One region of the Mesorhizobium sp. RCC_202 genome, then DNA from elsewhere that is predicted to be linked to it. Evidence: predicted binding sites of a transcription regulator. Region 1 holds the regulator's gene; each other region holds the start of a gene.
The links. Region 1 encodes LexA, which represses DNA repair genes until DNA is damaged. Its sites were predicted from a motif close to TGTTCNNNNTGTGTTCNG; they were not measured.
Positions count from the first base shown of each region.

Region 2: the regulator LexA is predicted to act here: its motif matches at 2,458-2,475, upstream of AB6802_RS19620 (PA0069 family radical SAM protein).
Region 3: the regulator LexA is predicted to act here: its motif matches at 2,338-2,355, upstream of AB6802_RS07230 (ATP-dependent helicase).

Region 1 covers NZ_JBFUPO010000005.1:133,845-138,007, forward strand. Annotated here, with positions in the region: gene AB6802_RS13460 (AMP-binding protein) at 1-38, shown strand, start outside; gene kynU (kynureninase) at 54-1,301, opposite strand; gene lexA (transcriptional repressor LexA) at 1,764-2,504, shown strand; partial or broken gene AB6802_RS13475 (ComEC/Rec2 family competence protein) at 2,557-4,163, opposite strand, start outside.
Region 2 covers NZ_JBFUPO010000008.1:168,527-172,689, reverse strand. Annotated here, with positions in the region: gene AB6802_RS19625 (ribonuclease HII) at 386-1,081, opposite strand; gene AB6802_RS19620 (PA0069 family radical SAM protein) at 1,229-2,383, opposite strand; gene AB6802_RS19615 (glycosyltransferase) at 2,533-3,036, shown strand; gene AB6802_RS19610 (GFA family protein) at 3,088-3,513, opposite strand; gene moaB (molybdenum cofactor biosynthesis protein B) at 3,637-4,163, opposite strand, start outside.
Region 3 covers NZ_JBFUPO010000003.1:17,546-21,708, reverse strand. Annotated here, with positions in the region: gene AB6802_RS07250 (hypothetical protein) at 1-332, opposite strand, end outside; gene AB6802_RS07245 (LysR substrate-binding domain-containing protein) at 446-1,414, shown strand; gene AB6802_RS07240 (hypothetical protein) at 1,654-1,836, opposite strand; gene AB6802_RS07235 (hypothetical protein) at 1,970-2,137, shown strand; gene AB6802_RS07230 (ATP-dependent helicase) at 2,370-4,163, shown strand, end outside.

The DNA.
Region 1 (4,163 bases):
TCCAGCGTTTTCGTCTACGCAGCGAAAAGGCCCATTAAGCGGGCGATTCCGCTTCAGGTAACGGCCGTCTTGACCGCAAAGCGCGCGTCCTGCCAGGCGCCTGTGCGCAGGATATCCTCCAGCACGCCGACCGCATCCCAGACATCGCGATAGCCGACATAGAGCGGCGTGAAGCCGAAGCGAATGGTGGACGGCGCGCGGAAATCGCCGATGACGCCACGCTCGATCAAGGCGCGCATCACCTGGTAGCCGTTGGGATGGGCGAAGGACACCTGGCTGCCGCGCTCGGCGCCATCGCGTGGACTTTCTAGCTCGAGGCCAAAGGCGCCGCATCTGGCTTCGACAAGCTGGATGAACAGATCCGTCAGCGCGATGCTTTTGTCGCGCACGACGGTCATGTCGACCTCGTCCCAGAGATTGAGCGCGCCCTTCAGCGCCCGCATCGACAACACCGGCTGCGTTCCGCACAGGAACCGGCGAATGCCCGAGCCTGCGGCATAACCCTGTTCGAAGGCGAAAGGCCTTGCATGGCCCCACCAGCCGCTGAGCGGCTGGCGGATGTCGCCGTGGTGGCGGTTCGCGGCATAGATGAAGGCCGGCGCGCCCGGACCGCCATTGAGATATTTGTAGGTGCAGCCGATGGCGAAATCGGCATTCGAGCCGTCGAGATTCACCGGCAGCGCACCCGCCGTATGGCAGAGATCCCAGACGATCAACGCGCCGGCCTGGTGGGCCTTGCGCGTTAGCGTCGCCATGTCGCGCAACCGACCGGACTTGTAGTTGACGTGGTTGACGAGGATGACGGCGACGCGTTCGTCGATCAATTCCTCGATCGCCGGGGCGTCGACGCCTTCCAGGCTCAGCACCGTGCCGGGCCGTGTCGAGGCCACGCCTTCCGCCATGTAGAGGTCGGTCGGAAAGCTATCGCCCTCGGCAACGATGACGGACCGTTCAGGCCGCATGGCCAGCGCTGCATGCAAAACCTTGTAGATGTTGATCGAAGTCGTATCGCAGACGACCGTCTGGCCGGATCCGGCGCCAATCAAGCGCCCAAGCTGGTCACCCAATTCGACGGGCATGTCGAACCAGCCGGCGGTGTTCCAGGCGCGGATCAGATCCTGCGCCCATTCACGCCTGGCGGCGTTTTCGATCTCGCTGAAGACATCGGATGAAGCGGCACCCAGTGAATTGCCGTCGAGATAGATGACCCCATCGGGCAGCACGAAGCGATCGCGCATGGAGCGCAACGGATCGGCGGCGTCCATCGCCTCAACAGACGCCAGATCAGGAATTCCCGTCATTATGCAATTGCCTCCCGTTCGGGCCCGACGCAGCATATGAAGCTACCGCCGGCCATGCGCGGTTTGTCTCACCGCCGTCCACGCTACGGCAAGACCCTTTTGTCCTTGTCCGCTGGTCCATCGATGCCAGGCGAGAGATCGGAATTATGCCGACGTTGGCCTTTTGAGTTCGTTTCGTTCACGGTGCCGCAGATGAATCGGGTGGCAGAGCCTATCCCGCCCTGCGCATTCACGATGTGGACGTCCCCGTCTCCTGTGAACGATGGGGTTGTAAAATGGAACGGAATCAAGACCTAAGGCTCAGCCGGCCCTCGCAACGGCATCCGCGCCGACGCAACATGGTTTCGGCTGTCCTAACAAATTCACTAAACTTTAAACGGTTGCGGAACACAACTGGAACAGATAGTGTTTGTTCTGGGTTTGTTTTTCTGATTCTGGTTTCTGAACCCTTGGGGGCGGCCGATGCTGACGCGCAAACAACATGAACTCCTGATGTTCATCCACGAACGTCTGAAAGAGAGCGGCATTCCTCCGTCCTTCGACGAAATGAAGGAAGCGCTCGACCTTGCGTCGAAGTCCGGCATCCACCGACTGATCACGGCGCTGGAAGAACGCGGTTTCATTCGCCGGCTGCCCAACCGGGCGCGGGCATTGGAAGTGCTGCGGCTGCCCGATTCGATCGCGCCCGGCCTCAATGCCGCGAGGAAGTTTTCGCCAAGCGTCATCCAGGGCGGCCAGGGCCAAGGCAATCTCGGCCGGCAGATCAAGCCGGCGGCTTCATCGCGCGCACCCTCGCCGAGCAATGACGACGATGCCGTTTCGGCCATCTCTATCCCGGTCATGGGCCGCATCGCCGCCGGTGTACCGATCGACGCCATTCAGCACCGGACGCATTCGATCTCCGTGCCGCCGGACATGATCACGGGCGGCGAGCATTACGCGCTCGAGGTCAAGGGCGACTCGATGATCGAGGCCGGCATCTTCGACGGCGACACCGTCATCATCCGCAACGCCGACACGGCGAGCCCGGGCGAGATCGTCGTGGCGCTGGTCGACGATGAGGAAGCGACGCTCAAGCGCTTCCGCCGCAAGGGCGCCTCGATCGCGCTCGAAGCCGCCAACCCGGCCTATGAGACGCGCATCTTCGGGCCTGACCGGGTCAAGGTGCAGGGCAAGCTTGTCGGGCTGATCAGACGTTACTGAGCAATTCCAGGAAAAGTGCACAGCGGTTTTCCGTCCGGAATTGCGTAGCGATCTACTGAGCCGGCGGCGAGGGCTTCGCATCCGCCCTCTCCGGCTTTTTGTACGGCGCTAGCCCCCTCGCCTCGCGCGCGTATTTCCGCTGCTCGTGCCAGGGCCGGTACGGCTGCTCGACGGCGTAGCGAACGACTGGCCGCGCCGTTGCCGACTGCGTGTCGAAGAAGACGGCGGCACTGCCGTCAAGCGCGAGCTGCCGCTTGGTAACGACGAGAATGCGCGGATCCCAGCACGGATTGTAGGCCGTGGCGTCGTTGATGACGATGAGGTCGGCGAAGCCGCAGGCTGGGCGTGCGCTGTCGCGGGTCTCGGCGAGCGCGACGATCGCGCCGGATGGATGCCGGCCGATGCACAGGTCACCGGTGCAGTAGAAAGGTGAGCCCGGCGGCAGGTCGACTGGATCGGCGACGTCCAACGCGCCTCTGGCGAAGATCTCCGGCGGCACGATCGTTTCCGACTGCAGCGCTCGCTTCCAGTTGTCGGTCGTGAATTCGTTGGCGCGCTCACGGTTGATGGCGAGCTCGCCGCCGCCGATCGGCATCGCCACCAGATGCGCATCCTCCGAAATGAGAAGGTCCGGGGTGCGCACATGCGGAATGGCCAGCAAGGCGGCAAGCGCGAAGGGCGCGGCGGCGAGCCTCAGCCAGGTGGTCGCCATGGTGGCGATGACAAGCGCGATCGTTGCCAGAAGCACCGACTGGATCGAGATCAGGCCGACAGCGTCGACCGGCGAGCGCTCGGAAATCCATGCCGAAATCGCAACCATCGCCGTCAGGCCCTTGCCCATCACATAGAGGAACGGGCCGTCGAGGCCGAAGGGCATGGCCAATGCGCTCAGCACTGCAAACGGCATGACGATCAGTGAGACGATCGGCATGACCGCAAGGTTGGCCACCAGGCTGAGCGGCGATACGCGCTGGAAATGCCAAATGGCGAACAGCACCGTCGCGCTGCCGGCGATCAGCGATGTCATGGCCGCGCCGCCGACGCCAACCGCCAGTTTTCTCGACCAGAAACCCAGGAATGAATGCTTTGCCGGCGGCGCCCGTATTTTGTCGGCGCGGTAGTCGGCCCAGCCGGCATAGGCGCCGACGAGCGCCGCGGTCGCGGCAAACGACATCTGGAAGCTCGGGCCGACCACCTCGTGCGGCGAAACCAGGATGACGGCGATGGCCGAGATCGCCAGATTGCGCATGGTCAGCGCCGCGCGATCGAAAAGCACCGCAATCAGCATCACCGCCAGCATGATGAAGCTGCGCTCGGCCGCGACCACGATGCCGGAGATGACGAGATAAGCGGCGATCGAGATGAGCGCGATTGCCGCGGCGTATTTCTTCACCGGCCGGCGCGACGAGAAATCGGGAAACAGCGCGAAGGCGCCGCGCAACAGCACCAGATCGTGCCGGCGACCAGCGCCATATGCAGGCCCGAGATCGAGATGATGTGATAGATGCCGGTGCGCCGCATGGACTCGTTGATCTCTTCGGGAATGCCGGCGCGCACGCCGACAATCAACGCCGCCGCGATCTCGCCTTCGGATCCGCCGATCTTGGATCTGATATGGTCAGCGATGTTTTCCCGCGCATTCTCAATGGCCAGAGCGAC
Region 2 (4,163 bases), on a different contig from region 1:
CGAGGGAGCGCGGCGAAGACGCTGCCGATCTCCCCCACAATGGGATACGGCATACACATTTTCAACCGGCTGGCCTTTGGCGATAGCGTGCATGGCAGCTTGGCGCATGCATTGTCTAATCTGGCGCTGGTCGACCCCCACTCCGTCTCGGCTTCGCCGAGCCACCTCTCCCCCCGATCGACGGGGTAGAGGAAGGCGCCAAGCTTTTTGCCGTCAACGCTCATCCAGCAACGCTCCCTTCCTTTCCCTCCGGAGGGGGGAAAGGTGGCGCTGCGAAGCAGCGACGGATTGGGGGAACCACGTGGCAATCAAGCCTCAGGTCGATCAGTCACGCCAATTACAGAAGATGTGTGCATGCCGCGGCGCAATGGGGGAGATTAGCTAACTACTCCAATCCGGCGAAGCTCTCTTCCTCAGCCACCTCAACCCCGCCCAGCCGAAACGGCGCGAACGACGCGCGGTGCAGCCTTGCCACAGGTCCGTGCGCCTCTATGGCCGTGCGGTGCCGCACCGTCGCATAGCCCATATGCACCTCGAAGCCGTAGCGTTCATGGTGGCCGCCGCAGCCGCACATCATGCGGTCGCGCATCACCTTGGCGACGATCGAGGCGGCGGCGATCGATTGCGAGCGCTGGTCGCCCTTGATCAGCGCGCGGCCCTCGCAGGTAAGTCCGGGCGGAATGTCGCGGCCGTCGGCCAATGCCAACTTAGGCCTCAAGGACAGGCCGGCGGCGGCGCGGCGCATCGCTTCCAGGCTGGCCTTCAGAATATTGCTGTTGTCGATGCCTTCGGCACTGATCGACGCCATCGAGACACTGAGCGCGGAACCGAGGATCTTCAGGAACAGCGCCTCGCGCTGCAGATGGGTGAGGCGCTTGGAATCGTCGAGGCCTTCGGGAATGTTGGCGGGGTTGAGCACCACTGCCGCCGCCACCACGGGACCGGCAAGCGGTCCACGGCCGGCTTCATCCATGCCGGCCACCGGCCACAGGCCCTCGGCCATCGCCTTGGTTTCGATGGAGAAGTCGGGCTTCTCGAGCATTTCGAAGAGAAGCGGAGAATCGGAACGCGCGCGAGCCATGGTGCGGCGAGGTTCGCATCGGCTCCGATTCTCCGCAAGTCCTTCCGGGTCGGATGGGGCGTCGGACCAGGAAGGCACCGTCTCACGGCCGGGGGACAGGCCGGACGGGATCTTTGCGCCGGGGGCCCTCGCCGCCCGGCATGACGTTCAAAGCAGCATCAGCTGCTCGCTCGCATTGGCGCCGGCAACGAACTGGTCGACCCTGAGCGTGCGCCGCTCGGCATTGAGGCCGAGCCGCTTGGCGGCGATCTCGAAGCGCCGGCCGATCTGCCAGGCATAGGGACCGGCGCCCTTCATGCGCTTGCCCCATTCCGAATCGTAGTCCTTGCCCTCGCGCATCGAGCGGATCAGCGACATCACGTGCCGGTAGCGGTCCGGATAGTGGCGCAGCAGCCAGTCCTTGAAGATCGGCGCCACTTCGAGCGGCAGGCGCAGGATGACATAGCCTGCCTCCCTGGTGCCGGCGGCGCGCGCCGAATCGAGGATGCGTTCCAACTCCGGATCGGTCAGCCCGGGAATGATCGGCGCCACCATCACCGAGGCCGGGATGCCGGCGTCGGAGAGCTGCCGGATCGCTTCCAGCCGCTTCGTCGGCGTCGAGGCGCGCGGCTCCATCGTGCGCGCCAGCATGCGGTCGAGCGTCGTCACCGACAGCGCCACCTTGGCAAGGCCGCGCTCGGCCATGCGCGACAGGATATCGATGTCGCGCGTCACCAGCGCCGATTTGGTGACGATGCCGACAGGATGGCCGCGCGCCTCCAGGACCTCCAGGATCTCACGCATGATCCGGTACTGCTTCTCGATCGGCTGGTAGGGATCGGTGTTGGTGCCGATGGCGATGGTGCGCGGCTGGTAGCCGGGCTTCGACAACTCCTTGTCGAGCATACGCGCCGCGTCCGGCTTGGCGAACAGCTTCGATTCGAAATCGAGCCCCGGCGACAGGCCCATGAAGGCGTGCGTCGGCCTGGCGAAGCAATAGACGCAGCCATGCTCGCAGCCGCGATAGGGGTTGATCGACCGGTCGAACGAAATGTCGGGCGATTCGTTGCGGGTGATGATGGTGCGCGGCTTCTCGACCTGCACCTCGGTCTTGAAGGGCGGCAATTCCTCGAGCGAGTTCCAGCCGTCGTCGAACACATGACGGCTGACCGGCTCGAAGCGGCCGGACGGGTTGATGCCGGCCGAGCGGCCGCGATTGCGGTCAGGCCGCACGCGCATGCCGCTCTGTTCGATCATCGCATTTGCCATCTCGGCCCTGCCGGCTCCAAAAGCAGCAATGTCGGCGCGCACGATCTGTTCCATTTTCGCCCTCTCCCAGGGACTGTCCGCAGGCTGTCGAATCGATCTGTTCATGAAACTATTCCTATTTTGTCGATGAGAACAAAGCAAGAACTTTTTGCGCTGCGATGCGGAACTGGCGCGATGCGTGGCTTTCCGCTATTCGGCTAAGCATGCTCAGCGTTCTCATCGAAACCAGGAACGACGAAGAGGGCCTTGCCCGCACGCTCGCCTCGCTGGTCGGCGGCGCGGTCGAGGGCGTCGTGCGCGACGTCATCGTCTGCGATGCCGGCTCGACCGACCAGACGCATCGGGTGGCCGAGCACGCCGGCTGCCACTATGTCACGGGCGGTATCGCAGCCGGCATCGGTCAGGCCAAGGGCGACTGGCTGCTGCTGCTCGAACCAGGCGCGCGCCTTGCCGAAGGCTGGATCGAGGAGGTCGCGGCCCATACGGCGAAGCAGACCATGCCGGCGCGCTTTTCACGCGCGAGGGGCAATCGAGCCCCATTTCTGGCGCGCGTGTTTTCAGGCAACCGCGCGTTGGCCGAGGGCCTTGTCATCAGCAAGCGCCAGGCCGCCGCGCTTGCGAAAAGCGCACGCGGTGCCGAAGCGCTGGCGCGCGGTCTCGCCACCAGAAGGCTGAACGCCCAGATCTGGGTCGCGCCGCCGAAGTGAGGCGCTCGCGCCGCCGCTTCCACGGCGAGCCGGTGATCCACTGAGCCGGGGTCAAATGCCCGACAGTTCAATGGGCATCCAGGCGCCACGGCGCCTGGCCAGGCGTTGCTCGCGCGTCTCTGTGTCGTAGCGGACCGGGACCGGCTCGCGGGAGAATTGCCCGCGATCGTCGAGGGCGTTGACGATGACGATCGCTCTCGCATCCTCATCCGCACCTGCAATGGCGGCGACATAGACGCCGCAGTCGCGGCATAGAAGATAGTCGGCGGTGCGTAGGCCAAAGCGATAGACCTGCAGGCGCTCCCTGTCTTCGACCGATACCACCAGTTTGCCGTTGGGGTCGGCCGCCGCGCGCGAGCCGTGCCGAATGCAGAACGAGCACTGGCAGGCGCGGATTTCAATTCGGGTCGGATCGAGTTCGGTTTCGAAACGGAGGCGTATGGCGCCGCAATGGCATCCGCCGTTGTAAAAGGCCATGGCAGGGTTCCTTGCTTGTTCGCACAGGATACGTTGCCAGTTTGGGCTTCGGAATGGAGTCTCCAAGGCGGAAGCTCCATTCTGCTTGGCAAATGGGCGACCGTCCCCGCGCTTTGCCTTTGTTTAAGAGGAAGCCTTGCCGCCACGCCTGAGATGCTCGTCAAGCCGCGGCATGATCTCCACAAAATTGCAGGGCATATGCCGGTAGTCGAGCTGCGCCTTGATGATGCCGTCCCAGGCGTCCTTGCAGGCGCCGGGCGAGCCCGGCAGCACGAAGACGAAGGTGGCGTTGACGACGCCGCCGGTCGCCCGGCTCTGGATCGTCGAGGTGCCGATCTTGTCGTAGGAAATGCGGTGGAAGACTTCGGAAAAGCCGTCCATGCGCTTTTCGAAGATCGGCTCCAGCGCCTCCGGCGTCACGTCGCGCCCGGTGAACCCGGTACCGCCGGTGGTGATGACGACATCGATCCCTTTGTCGCGCGACCAGCCAAGCACCTTGTCGCGGATTTTCTCCTGGTCGTCGGTGACGATGTCGCGCGCGGCAAGCAGATGGCCGGCCTCAGCGATGCGGTCGGCCAGCGTCTGGCCGGATTTGTCCTCGGCGAGGCTGCGCGTGTCCGAAACGGTCAGCACCGCGATGCGCACCGGAA
Region 3 (4,163 bases), on a different contig from region 1:
GTCGAGCCGACGATCGACAGCGGATAGGGTTCGAGCTTGGTGCCCATCATGTCGGAAAGCCTTTCCAGGCGCAGCTTGTCGTGCAAAAGCTCCTTGATCTCCGGAATATACCGGTCGGCGCCGGTAATGAAAGTGAGGTCGAGATGCTTGTGCACGGCATGGCTGGCCTTCAGCTTCAGAGCAGCTTGCTCGATCGCGGCAAGCAGGTCTGGATCATAGCCGTGACGATACTGAGCGACCCCGAAGGTCGACACTTTCCACGACGTCTCATGGCCAATGATGGCTTCTCGGCTCATTGCGCAACGCAGTTCGGGAATTGTATGGGCGTTCATTTTTATTTTCTCCAAGGTGGGGGCAACACTTGGTAAACAGTCAATTAATCGCCTACCCCTGTAAATTTAGGAATGCTGGTGCTAGCGTAAGCGCAGCTTAAGGTCCAAAGCCCGTGCGTCTGCTCAGTCAGGTCAACCTCAACTCGCTGAAAATCGTGGAAAGCGCCGCGAGGCATAAGAATTTCACGCGCGCCGGCGAGGAGCAGTTCATCACCGCCTCGGCCGTCAGCCAGCGGGTGAAAAGCCTGGAGGACCAGCTGCGCTTCAAGATCTTCGAGCGCGGCGGCAATGCGGTGTCGCTGACGCCGGAGGGCGAGACCTATGTCGCGCGCGTTCGCGAGGCGCTGGAGCGGATCGTGGCGGCCAGCATGGAGGCCACCGGCCAGTCGCAGGCGCATGTGCTGAGACTCTGCGTCTTACCGACTTTCGCGGCGCGCTGGCTGTTTCCGAGGCTCTTGAGCTTCCAGCGGCAGTTTCCCGATATCGAGATGCGGGTGTCGACCTCCTATGCCACGCATGAATTCTCGACCTCGGAATACGATCTCGAGATCCGCTACGGCGACGGCAATTTTCCCGGCCTGCTCTCGGACCTGCTGTTCAAGGAGGATCTGACGCCGGTGTGCAGCCGCAAGCTGTTCCACGAGGTGCTGGGCGACAAGCCGTTGTCGAAGGTGACGCCGGAGGATCTGCGCTACTTCACGCTGCTTCACTCCGACACCTGCACGCAGAACTGGCAGTCGTGGCTGGGCTTTGCCGGCGCAAGCTTCGTGCTCGGCGAAACCAGAAGCGCCTATTTCGATAGCTGCATGATGTCCTACGAGGCGGCCAATGCCGGCATGGGCTTTGCCGTCGCCAACCGCGCCTATATGGCAAGCGACATCCGCGCCGAGCGCCTGGTGGCGCCCTTCGCCGTGCACCATCCCAACACCGCCGGCTGGTATTTCGTCAGCCCGCTCAAGACGCTCGGCACGCGCAAGGTGGAGCTGTTCAAGCAGTGGATCATGGCCGAGGCGGCGCTGACGCAACGCCAGCTCGACCTCGAGATCGCCAATGTGCCGGTGAGGCGATCGGCGCTGGCGTGAGACGCCAGCCTTCCTCGCGCAAACACCACCAGCAGATTTTGGGATTTTCTTCCGCCGTTTCAGGCCGTCTCGATCTGTAGCCGGCTGGTGCGGTCGCACCATGACGCAAGGGCGAGACTCAGCTATCTTGGATTGCGCGGCGGGCCTGATTTCCCGCTTGGCCGGCGCTATCCAGCTTCCTCCCAAGCAGCGCCGGCCTTCTTCTGTGCGACGCTGCTTCCTCCGTCAACATTCCAGAATCACTGCTTCGGCGGCGTGCCCTGCTGATCACCGCCGGTGCTTGATTGGGGCACCGGGTTCTTGTCGACCTGCGGGTTCTGGTTGACTTCGCCGCCCGCCGCCTTGGTCGGCGGCGTGCTGTTGTCGCAGGCGGCGAGCGCAAGCCCTGCCGCGACAGCCAGCAGCACAGGAAGTTTCGTCATGACGACCTCCTTCGTTCGCTCCCTCGAATTGAGAGCAAACGAGAGGGTGACGGTTTGGTTGCCTTGTTGGTGGGAACCAATCGCGCGGGTTCCGGTTGACCTGCCAACGATCCAACCACTTGAGGAGATGATCATGTTCCGACTGCTGCTGACCGGCCTGTTCGCCTACACCGCCTATCGCGTCACGATGCGGATCATCGAGGAAGTGCCCAGCACTGTCGCCCCGCTGGAGATGCCGGGCGATGAGAGGCGAACGCTGCGGCGACAGTCGGCGAGGATGGGTGTCGCACCGAAGCGGTAGACGTTAGCTGATCTTCCCCGCTCGTGGGGGACAGGTAGCGCCCTCCCTACCTTTGGCGGGCGAGGAACCCAAGCTTGATGTGTCGGCGGGACAGCGCCCCTCTCTGCCCTGCCGGGCATCTCCCCCACGAGGGGGGAGATCAGCTGTCTCGCCAGCTTTCGCCAAGCGCCGAGGTAAGGCAGATCGGCTGTATCCCCGTTGCGAACAAAGCGGAAACGATGCTTGATGGGCGATGAACCTTGCTGCCCGTGATTCGTCCTTTGAAACACCCGCCTATCTTGCCCGGCTGAACGACGAGCAGCGGCTGGCGGTGGTGCATGGCGACGGCAAGGTGGCGGCGCCGCTGCTGGTGATCGCCGGCGCCGGCTCCGGCAAGACCAACACTCTGGCGCATCGCGTGGCGCATCTGATCGTCAAGGGCGCCGATCCGCGCCGCATCCTGTTGATGACCTTCTCGCGCCGCGCGGCGTCCGAGATGGCCAAGCGCGTCGAGCGCATCGCCGGCGAGGTGCTGGGCCGCGATGCCGCCATCATCGCCGATGCGCTGGCCTGGACCGGCACCTTCCACGGCATCGGCGCCAGGCTGTTGCGCGACTATGCCGAGCAGATCGGCCTTGAGGCGGCCTTCACCATCCATGACCGGGAGGATTCCGCCGATCTGATGAACCTTGCCCGGCATGAGCTGGGTTTTTCCAAGACCGAAAGCCGCTTCCCGACAAAGGGCACCTGCCTGCAGATCTATTCGCGCGCGGTCAACGCGCAGGCGCCGCTGGGCGAAGTGCTGGGATCGGCCTTCCCCTGGTGCGCAGCCTGGGCGGACCAGCTGAAGGAGCTGTTTGCGGCTTACGTCGAGGCCAAGCAGGCGCAGAACGTTCTCGATTACGACGACCTCCTGCTCTACTGGGCACAAATGTCGGCGGAGCCCGAGATCGCGGCGCATCTTTCCTCGCGCTTCGATCATGTGCTGGTCGACGAATACCAGGACACCAACCGGCTGCAAGCCTCGATCCTGCTGGCGCTGAAGCCGGATGGCTCAGGCCTTACCGTGGTCGGCGACGACGCGCAGTCGATCTATTCCTTCCGCGCCGCGGAAGTACGCAACATCCTCGATTTCCCAAAGCAGTTCGCGCAAGGCGCCGAGATCGTCATGCTGGAGCGCAATTACCGCTCGACCGAGACGATTCTTTCCGCCGCCAACAAGGTGATCGGCGAGGCCAGCGAGCGCTTCACCAAGAATCTGTGGACCGAGCGCCGGTCGTCGCACAAGCCGCAACTGGTCAGCGTGCGCGACGAGGGCGAGCAGGCCAACTACGTCTGCCAGGCGATCCTTGCCGAGCGCGAGGCCGGCACGGCGCTGAAGGCGCAGGCTGTGCTGTTCCGCACCTCTAGCCACAGCGGGCCGCTGGAAGTGGAGCTGACGCGCCGCAACATCCCGTTCGTCAAATTCGGCGGCCTGAAATTCCTCGACGCCGCCCATGTCAAGGACATGCTGGCGATGCTGCGCTTCGCCGAAAACCCGCGCGACCGTGTCGCCGGTTTCCGCGTGCTGCAGCTCATGCCCGGCATCGGACCTTCGGCCGCCTCGCAGATCGTCGAGGCGATGGCGACGTCGCTGGACGAGACGCTGGGCCTGGCCCGCTTCCGGCCTCCGCAGCGCGCGGCCGGGGACTGGCCGGTGTTCCTCGATATCTACAGCGGGCTGCGCACCGGCCCCAAATGGCCGGCCGACCTGGAGCGGATCAGGCTGTGGTACGAACCGCATATGGAGCGCATCCATGAGGACGCGATCACGCGGCGCGCCGACCTGCTGCAGCTCGAGCAGATCGCGTCCGGCTATCCGTCACGCGAGCGGTTCCTGACCGAGCTGACGCTCGATCCGCCGGACGCCACCAGCGACCAGGCCGGGCCACCGCATCGCGACGAGGACTATCTCATCCTGTCGACCATCCATTCGGCCAAGGGCCAGGAGTGGAAGAACGTTTTTGTTCTCAACACCGTCGATGGCTGCATCCCGGCCGATCTCGGC